4 regions of the Kitasatospora sp. NPDC098652 genome follow, and region 1 is predicted to be linked to each of the others. Evidence: riboswitches for the same ligand, from Rfam matches in the RefSeq annotation. Region 1 holds a riboswitch; each other region holds the start of a gene.
The links. A riboswitch is a leader RNA that binds a small molecule or an ion and turns the genes downstream of it on or off. The one in region 1 is predicted to bind cyclic di-AMP.
Positions count from the first base shown of each region.

Region 2: it holds a riboswitch for cyclic di-AMP, as region 1 does, so the genes downstream of both, ACIQWA_RS38220 (peptidoglycan DD-metalloendopeptidase family protein) here and ACIQWA_RS32580 (transglycosylase family protein) in region 1, are expected to answer to the same signal.
Region 3: it holds a riboswitch for cyclic di-AMP, as region 1 does, so the genes downstream of both, ACIQWA_RS28860 (NlpC/P60 family protein) here and ACIQWA_RS32580 (transglycosylase family protein) in region 1, are expected to answer to the same signal.
Region 4: it holds a riboswitch for cyclic di-AMP, as region 1 does, so the genes downstream of both, ACIQWA_RS27325 (transglycosylase family protein) here and ACIQWA_RS32580 (transglycosylase family protein) in region 1, are expected to answer to the same signal.

Region 1 is NZ_JBIWAQ010000020.1:151,933-155,852, reverse strand. Features, by position in the region: gene ACIQWA_RS32585 (hypothetical protein) at 229-1,176, shown strand; cyclic di-AMP (ydaO/yuaA leader) riboswitch at 1,682-1,844, shown strand; gene ACIQWA_RS32580 (transglycosylase family protein) at 1,852-3,153, shown strand; gene ACIQWA_RS32575 (LacI family DNA-binding transcriptional regulator) at 3,481-3,920, opposite strand, start outside.
Region 2 is NZ_JBIWAQ010000034.1:35,370-39,289, forward strand. Features, by position in the region: gene purB (adenylosuccinate lyase) at 1-351, shown strand, start outside; gene ACIQWA_RS38215 (MFS transporter) at 375-1,832, opposite strand; cyclic di-AMP (ydaO/yuaA leader) riboswitch at 2,230-2,412, shown strand; gene ACIQWA_RS38220 (peptidoglycan DD-metalloendopeptidase family protein) at 2,415-3,398, shown strand; gene ACIQWA_RS38225 (DUF2470 domain-containing protein) at 3,625-3,920, opposite strand, start outside.
Region 3 is NZ_JBIWAQ010000016.1:62,154-66,073, reverse strand. Features, by position in the region: gene ACIQWA_RS28870 (NYN domain-containing protein) at 1-886, shown strand, start outside; gene ACIQWA_RS28865 (NlpC/P60 family protein) at 1,087-2,121, shown strand; cyclic di-AMP (ydaO/yuaA leader) riboswitch at 2,460-2,616, shown strand; gene ACIQWA_RS28860 (NlpC/P60 family protein) at 2,627-3,739, shown strand.
Region 4 is NZ_JBIWAQ010000014.1:138,664-142,583, forward strand. Features, by position in the region: gene ACIQWA_RS27315 (SDR family NAD(P)-dependent oxidoreductase) at 1-18, opposite strand, end outside; gene ACIQWA_RS27320 (cytochrome P450) at 321-1,637, shown strand; cyclic di-AMP (ydaO/yuaA leader) riboswitch at 1,848-2,018, shown strand; gene ACIQWA_RS27325 (transglycosylase family protein) at 2,020-2,802, shown strand; gene eno (phosphopyruvate hydratase) at 3,091-3,920, shown strand, end outside.

The DNA.
Region 1 (3,920 bases):
CCCGGCGACTGTGAGACATCTCACGCCAGACCGGTGCAACGCGCCGCCCCACCGGATGCGTCAGGGCAACTGAGGGGCTCCGTACGGGGCTTGGGCGAGGAATGTCCGGATTGTAGGCAATCGCCCCGGACCGGAGCGGCATGAACACGACCCCCGCACCGTGACCACCCGAAACCCGTACGGCAGCCGACTGCAGGCCTGACGGGCAGATGTCCTACGATCTCCGGCATGAGCACCGCAGCCATCCCGGGCGCGCCACTGCCCGTCCGCACTCCAGGCTCCCGTGCGCGGGGGCGCCACCGCCGCCCCGAGCGCCCCGAGATCCGCACCGGCTCGCCGGCCCTGGTGCTCGCCGTACCCGCGACCGCGGGGCCCGAGTCCCGCTCGGTCGTCGCGGAGCTGCTCTCGATCGTCCGCAGCGAGCACGCCGGCGTCCAGGCCGCGGTCGGCTACCTCCCGGCCACCGACGCCGGGGCCGCGGACCCGCAGGAGCACACCGTCGCGGAGCTGCTGGCGGCGGCCGCCGAGGCCGGACTGCCGACGCCCGTCGTGGTGCCGCTGGTCCCGGGCCCGCACGACTTCCTGACCGGGCTTCACGCCGTCGCCGCCGAGTACGGCGCGACCGTCACCGACGCGTTGGGCCCGCACCCGCTGCTGGCCGAGGCCGTCCACGTCCGGCTGTCCGAGGCCGGGCTGGCGCGGGCCGACCGGGCCCGGCTGTTCGCCATCGCGACCGCCGCGGACGGCGTGGTCCTGACCACCGTCGGCGGCGAGGACGCGGCCGCCGCGGCCGGGATCACCGGCGTGCTGCTGGCCGCCCGACTGGCCGTCCCGGTCGTCGCCGCCGCGCTGGACGTGCCCGGCTCGGTCGCCGCCGCCGTCGGCCACCTCAAGGAGACCGGCTCCGAGCGCCCGGCCCTGGCCCCGCTCGTGATCGGTCCGGAGGCGGACTCGGAGCTGCTCGCCGCGGCCGCCGAGGAGACCGGCTGCCCGTCGGCCGCGCCGCTGGGCGCCTACCCGACGGTCGGCCAGCTGATCGCCTCCACCTACCTGGCCGCCCTGCCGGTGCCGACGGCGGAGGAGCTCGCCGAGGCCGAGGCGGAGGCCGCGGCCACCGTCGGGGCCGAGGGTTCCCGGCGGGCCCACGCGGCCGCCGAAGGGCCCCTGGAGGGCTAGCACGACCCGCTGAACGCCCGTCGGCCGCCACCGGCGGAACCCGTACGGCCCGTACCACGCATACCGTCGAAAGGGTCCGGAACGACTTCGTTCCGGACCCTTTCGGCGCGTTCCGATTCACCCCACTGGTGAGCTGGGCCGACAATGCGACGCAATGTCCGTTTCCGGTTCATTTGTCGATGAATATCCGACGGATGGCGAGGGCGTTCCCCGGCGCGCGATTCACGGCCACTCCCCCCGCACCCCGGGCGCGCGCCCTTTGCGCTCCAACGCTCCGTCACCTCTTTCCTGAGGCGGAGCCAGTTATCAGAATCCGCTGCGATATTGCCGGAAAACGATCATTTACGATCATGAATTACGGGCCGTGCGGCGTTTCTCGCTAAACCGTGATGCGCATCACAGGTATTTGCAGTTCTCACTTAAGTCTGCTTAACGTGCTCCCCGTTCGTGACCACACGGACCCAGTTCATCCGCGACGCCGAGTCCTGCCGTCGGATGTCCTGGCAGCGCGAAAACGCATCACGGCAGGAGCGGGGGAACCACAGGTAAGTCGCCCCGGACCGTTCTCCGGAACCGTCCAGGGCTAGGGGTGAAGCCGCGCCCACAGCGCGGCCGGGCAACTCCAGCCCGAATCCGACAGCTCACCTCGCAGGCGTGGGAGAGGACCGCGTCTTCATGCTGCCTTCCAACGGAAACCGCCTGTCCAGCCGCACCCGTCGCGTGATCGCCGCCCTCGGCGTCGCCGGCGTCGGCCTCACCGTCCCCTGCCTCACCACCGGCACCGCGAACGCCGCCCCCGTCGCCACCTGGGACAAGGTCGCCCAGTGCGAGAGCGGCGGCAACTGGAGCATCAACACCGGTAACGGCTTCTACGGCGGCCTCCAGTTCACCTCCAGCACCTGGGCCGCGTTCGGCGGCACCGCCTACGCCCCGCAGGCCAACCAGGCCACCAAGGACCAGCAGATCGCCGTCGCCGAGAAGGTGCTCGCCTCGCAGGGCCCCGGCGCCTGGCCGGTCTGCTCCGTCCAGGCCGGTCTGACCAAGGGCGGCGCCGCGCCCACCGTCGACACCTCGGCCGGCTCCGCCGCCGCCAAGCCCGCCGCCAAGCCGGCCACCCCGAGCAAGCCCGCCGCGAAGCCCGCCAAGCCCGCCGCCCCCGCGCAGGACCAGGCCCAGGCCTCCGGCGACTCCGCGGCCGCCTCCGCCCAGTCCGCCAACAGCACCTGGGCCCAGAAGCGCCAGGCGCAGGCCCAGGCCGGCAGCTACACCGTCGTCGACGGCGACTGGCTGTCCTCGATCGCCGACAAGCACAACATCCAGGGCGGCTGGCAGCGGCTGTACGACCTCAACCGCAGCACCCTGACCGAGGGCCCGGACACCATCTACCCGGGCGAGCAGCTGACCTTCGGTGACGGCGCCTCGGCCCAGGACGACCAGTCCGCCGCCAAGTCCGGCTCGGACTTCACCTGGTTCGACCGCTCGCAGAAGGCCGGCCAGGCCTCGAACGGCGGTGCCGTGAACGCCAAGCCGACCGCCCAGAGCAAGCCGTCCGCCACCAAGCCCGCGTCGAAGCCGGCCGCCCAGGCGCAGACCCCGGCCGCGGCCCCGGCCGCCACCGGCAGCATGGCCGCCGCGGTCTCCTTCGCCCAGTCGAAGATCGGCCAGGCGTACGTCTACGGCGGCACCGGCAACGGCGGCTGGGACTGCTCCGGCCTGACCCAGGCCGCGCTGCGCGCCGCCGGCATCAACATCCCGCGCGTCGCCGCCGACCAGGCCGCCGCCAGCACCCACGTCTCGCTGGACAGCCTGCAGCCGGGCGACCTGCTGTTCTGGTCCAACAACGGCCAGGACTCCGGCGTCTACCACGTCGCCATCTACATCGGCAACGGCCAGTACGTCGAGGCCGCCAACCCGAGCTCGGGCGTCCGCCTCCAGACCATCGCCAACTGGGCCCCGGACTTCGCCGGCCGGGTCTGAGCGACCGCGAACCTAGCGACCGCCAACGGCTGACGCCGGAGCCCCGGGGAGAGCGCACCCGCTCCTCCCGGGGCTCCGGCGTACCCGCAGGCCCGGATTCCGCATGGTCAAACCCCGGCCCACGGGCCGGGCCCGGCCGGGCGGAGCGGAGCGGGCCGGGCCGGGCCGGGCCGCCCCCGAGCCACCGCACGCCGACGGGCCCCGGAGAGCAACCGCCCTCCGGGGCCCGTCAGTTGGCCCGCTCTGCCCGGACCCGCCCGGCCCGGCCAGCGCGGCCCGGCCCGTCCGGCCGTCCGGCCGTCCGGCCGTCCGGGCCGCGGCCGGTTCTCAGCGCGCGCAGGCCCCGGTGGAGCCCCGCATCACCAGCTCCGGCTGGAACATGAACTCCCCACGCTGGGCGGAGTTCCCGCCGACCTCCTCCAGCAGCGCGTCCACCGCCGCCGTCGCCATCGCCTCGACCGGCTGGCGGATGGTGGTCAACGGCGGCTCGGTGAAGGCGATCAGCGGCGAGTCGTCGAAGCCGACCACCGACACGTCCTGCGGCACCGACAGCCCGCGCTGGCGCACCGCCCGGATCGCGCCGAGCGCCATCATGTCGCTGCCGCAGACGATCGCCGTGCAGCCCTTGTCGAGCAGCGCGCCGGCCGCCGCGTGCCCGCCCTCCACGCTGAACAGCGTGTGGTGGACGAGGTCCTCGGCCTCCTCCCCGCTGAGCCCGAGCACCTCGCGCATCGCCGCCGTGAAGCCCTCGATCTTGCGCAGCACCG
Region 2 (3,920 bases), on a different contig from region 1:
ATCGAGGCCGAGCTGGACCGCTACCTGCCGTTCCTGGCCACCACCAAGGTGCTGATGGGCGCGGTGCGCGCGGGCGTCGGCCGGGAGACCGGCCACGAGGTCATCAAGGAGCACGCCGTCGCCTCGGCGCTGGCGATGCGCGCCGGAGCCCGGGAGAACGAGCTGCTGGACCGGCTCGCCGCCGACGAGCGGATCCCGCTGGACCGGGCCGCGCTGGACGCGCTGCTCGCCGACCGGCTGTCCTTCACCGGTGCGGCCGGGGCGCAGGTCGCCGAGGTCGTCCGCCAGGTGGAGGCCGTCGCGGCGGCCTACCCGGAGGCGGCCAAGTACGCTCCGGGTGACATCCTCTGACGCGCCGTTGAACTGACGTGGCGTCAGTTCTCCGACGAGGGCCCTGCCGCCGTTCCGGTGGCGGGGCCCTCGTGCGTCCGGGGGCGGCCCGGGTCGAGCGGCGGGGTGGTGGTGGCGCAGGGCCAGTCGCAGTTCGGCTCGGCCACCGGGCGCTCCTCCTCCGGCGCCAGCACGTTGCCCCGGACGGTGGCGAAGGCGATCAGCCCGCCGGCGGCCAGCAGGCCCGCGCAGATCAGCATCGCGGTGTGGAAGGCGGAGTCCACCGCGGACGGCACCCGGTAGGCGTCGCCGCTCAGTCCGGCCAGGGCCGGCAGGGCGGCCACCGCGAGCAGGCCGGCCGCGCGGGCGGCGGCGTTGTTGACGCCGCTGGCGATGCCCGCGTGCCGCACCTCGACGGCGGCCAGCACGGTGGCGGTCAGCGGTGCGACCAGCAGCGTCATCCCGGAGCCCATCACCGCGACGGCGGGCAGTACGTCCGCCCAGTAGGAGGAGCCGGGGCCGGTGCGCAGCATCAGCAGGACCCCGGCGGCGCACAGCAGCGGGCCGACGGTGAGCGGGACGCGCGGGCCGATCCGCTTGCCGAGCCGCCCGGCGCGCGCGGACAGGGTCAGCATCAGCAGCGTGATCGGCACCAGGGCGAAGCCGGAGACCAGCGGGGAGAAGCCCGAGACGATCTGCAACTGCACCACCAGGAGGAAGAAGACCCCGCTGAACGCCGCGTAGACGCAGAGGGTGACCAGGTTCACGGCGGTGAACAGCCGGGAGGAGAACAGTCCGAGCGGCAGCATCGGGTCGGGTGCGCGCCGCTCGACGGCCACGAAGGCGGCGGCCAGCAGCAGCCCGAGCGCACCGGTGACCCAGACCGCGGGGGACAGTCCCTCCCCGGCGGCGGTGAGCGCGTAGGTGACGGCGCCGAGCGCGAGGGCGGCGAGCAGGGCGCCGGGCACGTCGAAGCGGCCGGCGGCGGACTCGTCCCGGCTCTCCGGGACGTAACGGGAGGTCACCGCGATCACGGCGGCGGCCAGCGGCAGGTTCAGCAGGAAGATCCAGCGCCAGCCGGGGCCGTCCACCAGCCAGCCGCCGAGGAAGGGGCCGACGGCCGCCGACACCCCGCCCAGGCCGGACCAGAGGCCGACCGCCGCCGAGCGGTCGTCCGGGTGGAAGACCGCCTGGAGCATGGCGAGCGAGCCCGGGGTGAGCAGCGCCCCGCCGATGCCCTGGACGGCGCGGGCGGCGATCAGCACGTGGATGGTCGGGGCCGCGGCGCAGGCCGCGGAGGCGACGGCGAACCAGACCACGCCGATCAGGAAGACCCGGCGCCGTCCGTAGCGGTCGCCGAGGGCGCCGCCGAGCAGGATCAGACCGGCCAGGGTGAGCAGATAGGCGTTCAGGGTCCATTGCAGGGAGGCGAGGGAGGCGCCGAGGTCGGCGCCGATCCGGGGCAGGGCGACGTTGACGACGGTGCCGTCGAGCATCGCCATGCTGGAGCCGAGCACGGTCGCGAGGAGTACCCAGCGGCCCTGCGCGGTGCCCAGGCGCAGAGTGCCGGCTTGAGAGGTGGCCACGGGCCGAATCCTGCGCCCGCCGGGGCGCACGTGACAAGGGTCACCGGGTGGTGTGTCGGTCGGTGGCGGTGCGTGAACGGACGGTCGCACGGGGGTGGTGCCCGCGGCGCAGGGTGGTGGATCAGTGGCGCCGGGTGAATGGATCGTGCACTGACCGTGTAGGGGACCATTCGGAGGGTGACAGGGGTGGTGCGGTTTGTTGCCGATTCAAGAGATCGACATTGCTTCACCCGAACGGATGAGTTTTAGTTCAGCGACCGCCCGGCCAGTCCGGACGGATCCACCGGGTGGAACGCCGAGTCCTGCCGCTGCCCGGTGGCTCGCACCGAACTCTGTACGGCAGGAGCGGGGGACCCACAGGTAAGTCGCCGGACCGGAGTTCGCGCCTTTTCGGGCGCGGACCACCAGGGCCGGCTTGGGGTGAAGCCGCGCATGCGGCCGGGCAACTCCAGCCCGAACCCGACAGCTCACCTCGCAGGCGTCGGAGAGGAAAATTCCATGCCTGCACAGGCTCGTCGTATCGCCCTGCCCCGTGCCGCCCGCATCGGCATCGCCACCGCCGTCACCGGCGCCTCGTTCGTCCTGCCGCTCGTGACCGCGATCAGCGCCCAGGCGCACACCACCCCGGCGGCCACCACCGCTCCGGCCGCCTCCGAGGCCGCCGCTCCGGCTGCCGCCCCGGCCGCCCAGCAGAGCTACCGCGTCGTCAGCGGTGACTCCCTGTCGAAGATCGCCGACGTCAAGCACGTCGAGGGCGGCTGGCAGGCGCTGTACGAGCAGAACCGCTCGGTGGTCGGTGCCAACCCGAACCTGATCTTCCCCGGTCAGCAGCTGACCCTCGCCGGTCACGCCGCTGACGCCGCGAAGCCCGCCGCTCCGGCCAAGCCCGCCGCTCCGGCGAAGCCCGCCGCTCCGGCGAAGCCCGCTGCTCCGGCCGGCCAGGACACCTCCGCCGCTGCGGACACCCAGGTGCAGGTCCGGACCGAGGCCGCCAAGCCCGGCGCCCAGCTGCAGACCCAGGTTCAGACCGCCGCCCCGGCCCAGGCCGTCACCGCCGCCCCGGTCGCCGCCACCTCGGGCTACGTCGCCCCGCTCGCCAACCCGGTGCTGGGTGAGGCCTACGGCGTGGCCGGCTCGATGTGGGCCTCCGGCCACCACACCGGCCAGGACTTCGTCGCCGCCACCGGCACCCCGCTGCGCGCCGTCGCCAACGGTGTCGTGGTGAAGGCCGGCAATGGCGGCGCGTACGGCAACGAGGTCGAGATCAAGCTCGCCGACGGCAAGTACGCCCAGTACGCGCACCTGTCCTCGATCGGCGTGAGCATCGGTCAGACCGTCACCGTCGGTCAGCAGCTCGGCCTCTCCGGTGCGACCGGCAACGTGACCGGCCCGCACCTGCACTTCGAGATCCGTACCGGTCCGGAGTACGGCTCGGACATCGACCCGGTCGCCTACCTGCGGGCGCACGGCGTCGCGCTCTGACCCTTTGGGTCCTTCCGCAGGGACGTGTGAACCACCGCTGATGCGGGGCGAATCGACCGCCCGGGATGGTCATGTCGGGTGACCGCTCGACCGGGTGATCGCCGCACCAGTGGACCTGGGCGCGGGACACGCCCAAGGCCGGCCCGGCCGTACGGGACAACTCTCGTACGGCCGGGCCGGCCGCTGCCGTTTCCCGGCTCGGGGGGCGAGTTGGGGCGGGCGGAGGTCAGTTCCGGCGGGCCGGGAGGTCGTGTTCGGCGGCGGTCAGCAGCTCGTGCATCCGGTGGCCGAAGTCCTCGGTGTCGCGGGCGGGTTCGGGGAAGACCAGGCGGACGTCGCGGTGGCCGTGCGAGTGGTCCAGGCGCAGCACCAGGCCGTGGCGGTCCAGGGCGAGCGGGCGGATGTCCGGGCCGTGGGTGAGCAGCGCCGGGTCGAGCAGCCGGGTGAGCAGGTCGAGGGCGTCGGCGTGGTCGTCGGCCAGGTGGGTGAGCAGGGCGGCCTCGTGCCGGGCCAATGGGTCCG
Region 3 (3,920 bases), on a different contig from region 1:
CGAGCTGGCCGAGGTGCGGGCCGCGGCGCGCGCGGACCTGGAGCGCCAGCGCGCGGAGTTCGAGGGCGTCCGGCGGGAGGCCGAGTCGCTGCGCAAGAAGGTGCGGTCGCTGGAGAGCGACACCCGGCGGGCGCAGGCCGAGACCCGGCGGGTGACCGGGGAGCTGGAGGCGGCGAGGGCGCAGGCCGCCGGGGAGCGCAGTGCGGCCGAGTCCGAGGCGCGGCGGCTGCGGCACCGGGTGTCCGAACTGGAGACCGCGGTCGAGCAGGGCCGCCGTTCGGCCCGGGAGGGCCGCAGCGTCGAGGACATGCGGCTGCGGCTGCTGCTGGACACCGTGCTGCAGTCGGCGCAGGGCCTGCAGCGGGAGCTGGCCCTGCCGGTCTCCCAGATCCGCCCGGCGGACCTGGTGGAGGCGGTGGTGCCGGGGGCGGCCTCGCCGCACGACGTGGCCCGGCGCGGCCTGGCCGAGGACGACCCGGCGCTGCTGGACCAGCTGCTGGCGATCCCGCAGGTGCACCTGGTGGTGGACGGCTACAACGTGACCAAGACCGGGTATCCGGCGCTGCCGCTGGAGCAGCAGCGGATCCGGCTGCTGGGCGGGCTGGCGATGCTGGCCCAGCGCACCCAGGCGGAGGTCACCTGTGTGTTCGACGGGCAGGACCTGGACGTACCGGTCATCATGGCGCCGCCGCGCGGGGTCCGGGTACGGTTCAGCCGGACCGGCGAGACCGCGGACGAGCTGATCCGCCGTCTGGTCCGGGCCGAGCCGCAGGGCCGTCCGGTGGTGGTGGTCTCCACCGACCGGGAGGTCGCGGAGGGCGTGCGGAAGGCGGGTGCGCGCCCGGTGGCCTCGGTGCTGCTGCTGAACCGGCTGGCCCGGCCCTGAGCTGGGGCCGGAGGCGGTGACGGCAGGTCAGTGGGGTTTCCGTGCGGGTGTGCGGATCCGGTGAAGTCAGTGGGGGAAGCGGAGTTCACGCCTTCGGGGGAGTGGCAAAACGGGTAGATCTTCACTAGGGTCTGGCGTCAAACCTATTTTCCGGAATCTCACCTGATCAGGTGAGTCCGATGGAAGAAGGAGCCGGTCTCTTGGCCTCCCACCGCCGTCCGAAGCAGCCCAGCCGCGCACGGGTCTCCGTGCTCACCGCTGCTGCTGCGACCGCGGTCGCCCTCTCCGCGCAGGTCGCCGCGCACGCGGCGCCGCAGCCGAACAAGAGCGACGTCAAGGCGCAGATCGACCAGCTCCAGCAGGAGCAGGAGCAGGCGGCCGAGAAGTACAACGGCGCCAAGGAGCGTGCCGACCAGCTCCGCAAGCAGGCCGACCAGCTCCAGGACCAGGTGGCCCGCAGCCAGGACCAGATGAGCCAGCTCCAGGTGGGCCTGGCCCAGGTCGCGGGCGAGCAGTACCGCACCGGTGGCATCGACCCGTCCGTGCAGCTGATGCTCTCCTCCGACCCGTCCGGCTACCTGGACAAGGCGTCGAGTGTCCAGCAGGCCAGCACCACCCAGACCGAGGCGCTCAAGGGCCTGCTCGACCAGCAGCGCCGGCTGGACCAGGAGAAGGCCGAGGCGGCCGCCGTGCTCGCCTCCCTGGACTCCACCACCAAGGACCTCAACCAGGCCAAGGCGGACGTCAACACCAAGTTGAAGGCCGCCCAGGACCTGCTGAACTCGCTCAGCGCCGCCGACCGGGCCGCGCTCCGGGCCCAGCAGCAGCAGGACGACCGCGCCTCCCGCGGCGCCGACCGGGTCGACCTCAGCAACCTGCCGCCGGCCAGCGGCTACGCCGCCGTGGCGGTGGCCAAGGCGATGAGCAAGCAGGGCTCGCCGTACGTCTGGGGCGCCACCGGGCCCTCCACCTTCGACTGCTCGGGCCTGATGGTCTGGGCGTACGGTCAGGCCGGCGTCTCGCTGCCGCGCACCTCGCAGGAGCAGGGCCACATCGGGACCGCCGTGACGCTGGCCACCGCCCAGCCGGGCGACCTGGTGATCTACGGCGGCGACATGCACCACGTCGGGATGTACATCGGCAACGGCATGGTGGTCCACGCGCCGCACACCGGTGACGTGGTGAAGGTGATGAAGGCCGACGCGATGCCGATCAACACGATCCGCCGGATCTGACGCCCCGGCACCACCCCGAGGGCCGGTTCCGGCCCTGTGATCCGCGCCACCTCCGATCGGGGGTGGCGCTTCGGGTGTGGGTCCCCGATGGGCCGGACGGTGAGAGTCGATCAGCTTTGCGTGCGGCGCTGATCACCATCAGTCATTTTCACAAAAGAACATGGGTAATCTTCCGTCTTTTTTCTGACAAGGATTTGAACCGATCACGGTTCAGTTACTAGGGTCGTGCCCCGAACCACCGCACAGTCGATCACCCAGCCCGGGTGGCGGCGGTGGTTACCGCCGAGTTCGCGAAACAGCGGGGCAGGTCGGAACGACTGCCCGACAGGGGAGCCCAGTAGTCGGGGGCGCTGCGGAGCGGAGCCGGGGAACCACACGTTCCTCCGGGGTGAATCGGCGCCAGGTCGGCCGTAGGTGAGGCCGGTGAGGCGTCGTAGGGCATGCTTCCGGCCCGAACCCGTCAGCTCACCCGGTAGGCGGGAGTAGGAAGAAGGAGTCCGCCTTCGTGGCGTCCCATCGTCGTCCCAAGCCCGCCAGCCGTACCCGCGTCTCGATCCTGACCGGTTTCGCCGCCGCGGCCGTCGCCCTCTCCGCGCAGTCCGGCGCGCACGCCGACCCGCAGCCGACCAAGGACCAGGTCAAGGAGCAGGTCGACCAGCTCAACGAGCAGGCCGAGCAGGCGACCGAGAAGTACAACGCCGCCCAGGAGAAGCAGCAGGAGCTGGAGAAGCAGGTCTCCGGCCTCCAGGACCAGGTGGCCCGGCAGCAGGCCCAGGTGACCGACCTCCAGGGCGGCCTGGCCGAGATCGCCGGCGAGCAGTACCGCAACGGGGGCATATCCCCGACGGTCCAGCTGATGTTCTCCTCCAGCCCGGACAACTTCCTCAACCAGGCCGGCGCGCTGAACCAGGCGGGCAGCACCCAGAAGAACCAGCTCAAGCAGCTGCAGGACCAGCAGCGCAAGCTGGACCAGGACCGCACCGAGGCCCAGGGCAAGCTCGGCGAGCTGGAGGCCACGACCCAGCAGCTGAAGGCCTCCAAGGACGAGGTCCAGAACAAGCTCAAGGCCGCCCAGGACCTGCTCAACACGCTGACCGAGCAGGAGCGCCAGGCGATCAAGGCGGCCGAGGAGAAGGCCGCGGCCGACGCCGCCGCGAAGGCCGCCGCCGCCAAGCCGGCCACCCCGGACCGTGCCTCGCGCGACAACAGCCGCAGCGACCTCGGCTCGGGCTCCACCGCCGCGCCGGTCAAGGTCGCCCCGGGCAGCTCGCACGGTGCCGCCGCGCTGGCCGCCGCCGCCACCAAGGTCGGCAGCCCGTACGTCTGGGGCGCCACCGGCCCCGGCTCCTTCGACTGCTCCGGCCTGATGGTCTGGGCGTTCAACCAGGCCGGGGTGTCGCTGCCGCGCACCTCGCAGGAGCAGGCCGGCGCCGGCACCCGGATCGGCTCGGACATCTCCCAGGCCCAGCCCGGCGACATGCTGATCTTCTACGGCGACGCCCACCACGTCGGCATCTACGCGGGCAACGGCCAGGTGCTGCACGCTCCCAAGCCGGGCGCGTCGGTGCGCTACGAGGCCGTCTCCAACATGCCGCTGTCCTCCATCGTGCGGGTCTGATCCCCACCCACGCGTTCACGGGCCCGGTCCTCCGTCACGGAGGGCCGGGCCTGCGGCTTTTCCGGCGGCTCGACCTGGTGTCCGATTAGGGGTCAAATATTCGGGTCGGTAGGGGTTTGGACTCACTTGCCCGGACTCGCTAACGTCTGCCACCGGACTCCCGCTCGACGGCCGCCCACCG
Region 4 (3,920 bases), on a different contig from region 1:
TGCTCCGCTGACCGTCATTGGTCCAGCTCCTCCCTGCGGGCGGCACCGCACCGGCGCCCGCGCGTACTTCGGAGGATCGTAGGCAGGTCCTGACCCTCCGCAACAGGGATTACCCCGCAGGTGACCAGGCTCACGCCTGCCGCCCGGCCAAGAGCTGGCCAAGGCCTGTCCACCCGGCGTCCACGAGCCGTCCACGGAGTGTCGGCGCCCCGCTCGCGCGCCGGTCACGGACGGTTCGCGCGGCGGTGACCTCCGGCCGGTGGCGAGGGCGCGTCCGCCGGTGGTCCGGGCCCGTCCGGTCCAGCGGTTACGGTCGACCCATGCCAGCTCAGCCCGAGGGCGCCCAGCCCGCCGCCCAGCCCGACCCGCAGCTCTTCACCTGGGAGTTCGCCGCCGACCCGTACCCCGCCTACGCCTGGCTGCGCGAGCACGCGCCGGTGCACCGCACCAAGCTGCCGAGCGGGGTGGAGGCCTGGCTGGTGACGCGCTACGCGGACGCCCGGCAGGCGCTCGCGGACAGCCGGCTGTCGAAGAACCCGGCGCACCACAGCGAGCAGGCGCACCGCACCGGCCGGGTGGGCATCCCGGGGGAGCGGCAGGCGGACCTGATGACCCACCTGCTGAACATCGACCCGCCGGACCACACCCGGCTGCGCCGCCTGGTGGCGAAGGCGTTCACCCCGCGCCGGGTGGCCGAGTTCGAGCCGCGGGTCCAGCAGCTGACCGACCGGCTGATCGACGGCTTCGCGCAGCGCGGTTCGGCGGACCTGATCCACGAGTTCGCGTTCCCGCTCCCCATCTACGCGATCTGCGACATGCTGGGCGTGCCGGCCGAGGACCAGGACGACTTCCGCGACTGGGCCGGAATGATGCTGCGCCACACCAAGCCGGGCCAGGCGGGCGGCCAACGCGGCGGTGTGGGGCGGGCGGTGAAGCGGATGCGGGCGTACCTGCTGGAGCTGATCCACCGCAAGCGGGCGGATCTCGGGGACGACCTGATCTCCGGCCTGATCCGGGCGAGCGACCACGGCGAGCACCTGACCGAGAACGAGGCCGCCGCGATGGCCTTCATCCTCCTCTTCGCCGGGTTCGAGACGACGGTGAACCTCATCGGCAACGGCACGTACGCGCTGCTGCGCAATCCCGGGCAGCGGGCCCTGCTGCAGGAGTCGGTGGCCCGCGGCGAGACCGCGCTGCTGGAGACCGGGATCGAGGAACTCCTGCGCTACGACGGGCCGGTGGAGCTGGCGACCTGGCGGTTCGCGACCCGTCCGCTGACCATCGGCGGGGTGGAGATCCCGGTCGGGGATCCGGTGCTGGTGGTGCTGGCGGCGGCGGACCGCGATCCGGCCAGGTTCTCCGACGAGAACACCCTCGACCTGGCCCGGAGCGACAACCCCCACCTGGGGTTCGGGCACGGCATCCACTACTGCATCGGCGCCCCGCTGGCCCGGCTGGAGGGGCGGTCCGCGCTGGCCACGCTGCTTTCCCGGCTGCCCGATCTGCGCCTGGCCGAAAGCCCGGAGAATCTGCGCTGGCGGGGTGGCCTGATCATGCGTGGATTGCGCGAACTTCCGGTCGAATTCAGTCCGGAGCTCAGGTCGCCGCACGGCCTTCCTGAGCCGGCGACACGCTGACGAGGCATCCGGAACCGGCCACCAGCGACGGTATGAACGCCCATCAAACCGGACAAAGACCCGCCGTTGGTAGGCGATCGAACACGGGCCGTAATTCTGGTGTGATGTCGGTGATATGAGCTTGTGATTCGTCTGAGGATCTGTCTAGTCTCCGTGGAGTTCGCAGCTGCGGACCTCGTGCGCGGGACGCCGAATCCTGCCCGCCGCGTCACGGGAAACCGACCAGAACCCTGGGCAGGGGCGGGGGAACCAGGTTTGTTGCCGTTCCTCCACGGCTCGGGGTGAAGCCGCCCGCGCGGAATCGATTCCGCAGACGGCGGCCGGGCCACCTCCCGGTCCGAACCCGACAGCTCACCTCGCAGGCGTGCGGAGAGGGACCTTCATGCTGTTCGTTGGAACTGGCCGTCATCGTCGTCGCACCCAGGCCGAGAAGGCCATCGCCGTCGCAGGTGTGGCCGGCGTCGGACTCGCACTGCCGCTCCTCACCGCCACCGGTGCCTCCGCCGCCCCGGCCTCCGTCTGGGACTCCGTCGCCCAGTGCGAGAGCGGCGGCAACTGGAGCATCAACACCGGCAACGGCTTCTCCGGCGGCCTCCAGTTCACCCCCAGCACCTGGAAGGCGTACGGCGGCACCGCGTACGCGGCGCAGGCCAACCAGGCCAGCAAGGCGCAGCAGATCGCGGTCGCCGAGAAGGTCCTCGCCTCGCAGGGCCCCGGCGCCTGGCCGGTCTGCTCCAAGAAGGCCGGCCTGAGCAAGGGCGGTGCCCCGGCCGAGGTGGACACCTCCTCGGACGCCAAGCCGCAGAAGCAGCAGGCCCAGCAGCAGGCGCCCAAGCAGCAGGCCCCCAAGGCCGCCGCGAAGCCCGCCCAGTCGAAGCCGGTCCAGCAGTACGCGCCGAAGCACGCCGCGCCGAAGCAGGCCGAGAAGCCCGCCGACCCGTCGGCGCAGCAGTACGCCCCCAAGCACGCCGCCCCGCGGGCCGCCCAGGCCCCGGCCGCCACGACCGGCCACGACTACACCGTCCGGGACGGCGACACCCTGTCGGGCATCGCCACCGCCCAGGGCGTGTCCGGCGGCTGGCAGGCGCTGTACGACGGCAACCGCGGCACGGTCGGCGGCAACCCGGACCTGATCGTGCCCGGCCAGGTCCTGCACCTGGGCTGAGCCGGACCGTTTCCACGGCGGACGACACGCTGGACAGGTGACGACACGCTGGACAGGTAGGGGGCCGCGCCCGGCGGCCCCCTACGTCCGCGTCCGCCCGCCCCGGTGGGACGCGCCGGGACGAGCAGGTGAACTACCGGTGGGTAGCCGGGCCACACGGTGAGACGCAGCCCAGGCCGACGTGGCCCCGGGAGCCCGGGCGGTTAGGCTCTGGTCGTAACGACTCCGCAATCGTCCGGCCGACGGCACCACCCGCAGCCGGACCCTGCTTCCGCAAGGAGATGCTTCGTGCCGTCCATCGATGTCGTCGTAGCCCGTGAAATCCTCGACTCCCGCGGCAACCCCACGGTCGAGGTCGAGGTCGGCCTCGACGACGGCAGCACGGGTCGTGCCGCTGTTCCGTCGGGTGCCTCGACCGGCGCCTTCGAGGCGCTCGAACTGCGCGACGGCGACAAGAACCGCTACTTCGGCAAGGGCGTGGAGAAGGCCGTCCTGGCCGTCATCGAGCAGATCGGCCCCGAGCTGGTCGGCTACGACGCCACCGAGCAGCGCCTGATCGACCAGGCCATGCTCGACCTGGACGCCACCCCGGACAAGTCCTCGCTCGGCGCCAACGCCATCCTGGGCGTCTCGCTGGCCGTCGCGCACGCCGCCTCCGAGGCCAGCGACCTGCCGCTGTTCCGCTACCTGGGCGGCCCGAACGCGCACGTCCTGCCGGTCCCGATGATGAACATCCTCAACGGCGGCTCGCACGCGGACTCCAACGTCGACATCCAGGAGTTCATGATCGCCCCGATCGGCGCGGAGTCCTTCTCCGAGGCCGTCCGCTGGGGCGTCGAGGTTTACCACACCCTCAAGGGCGTGCTGAAGGAGCGCGGCCTGTCCACCGGCCTCGGCGACGAGGGCGGCTTCGCGCCGAACCTGGACAGCAACCGCGAGGCCCTGGACCTCATCACCGAGGCCATCCAGAAGGCCGGCTACGTGCCCGGCCGCGACATCGCGCTCGCCCTGGACGTCGCCGCCTCCGAGTTCTACGAGGACGGCGCCTACCAGTTCGAGGGCAAGGCGCTGACCTCCGCCGAGCTCATCGAGTACTACGCCGAGCTGGTCGCCTCCTA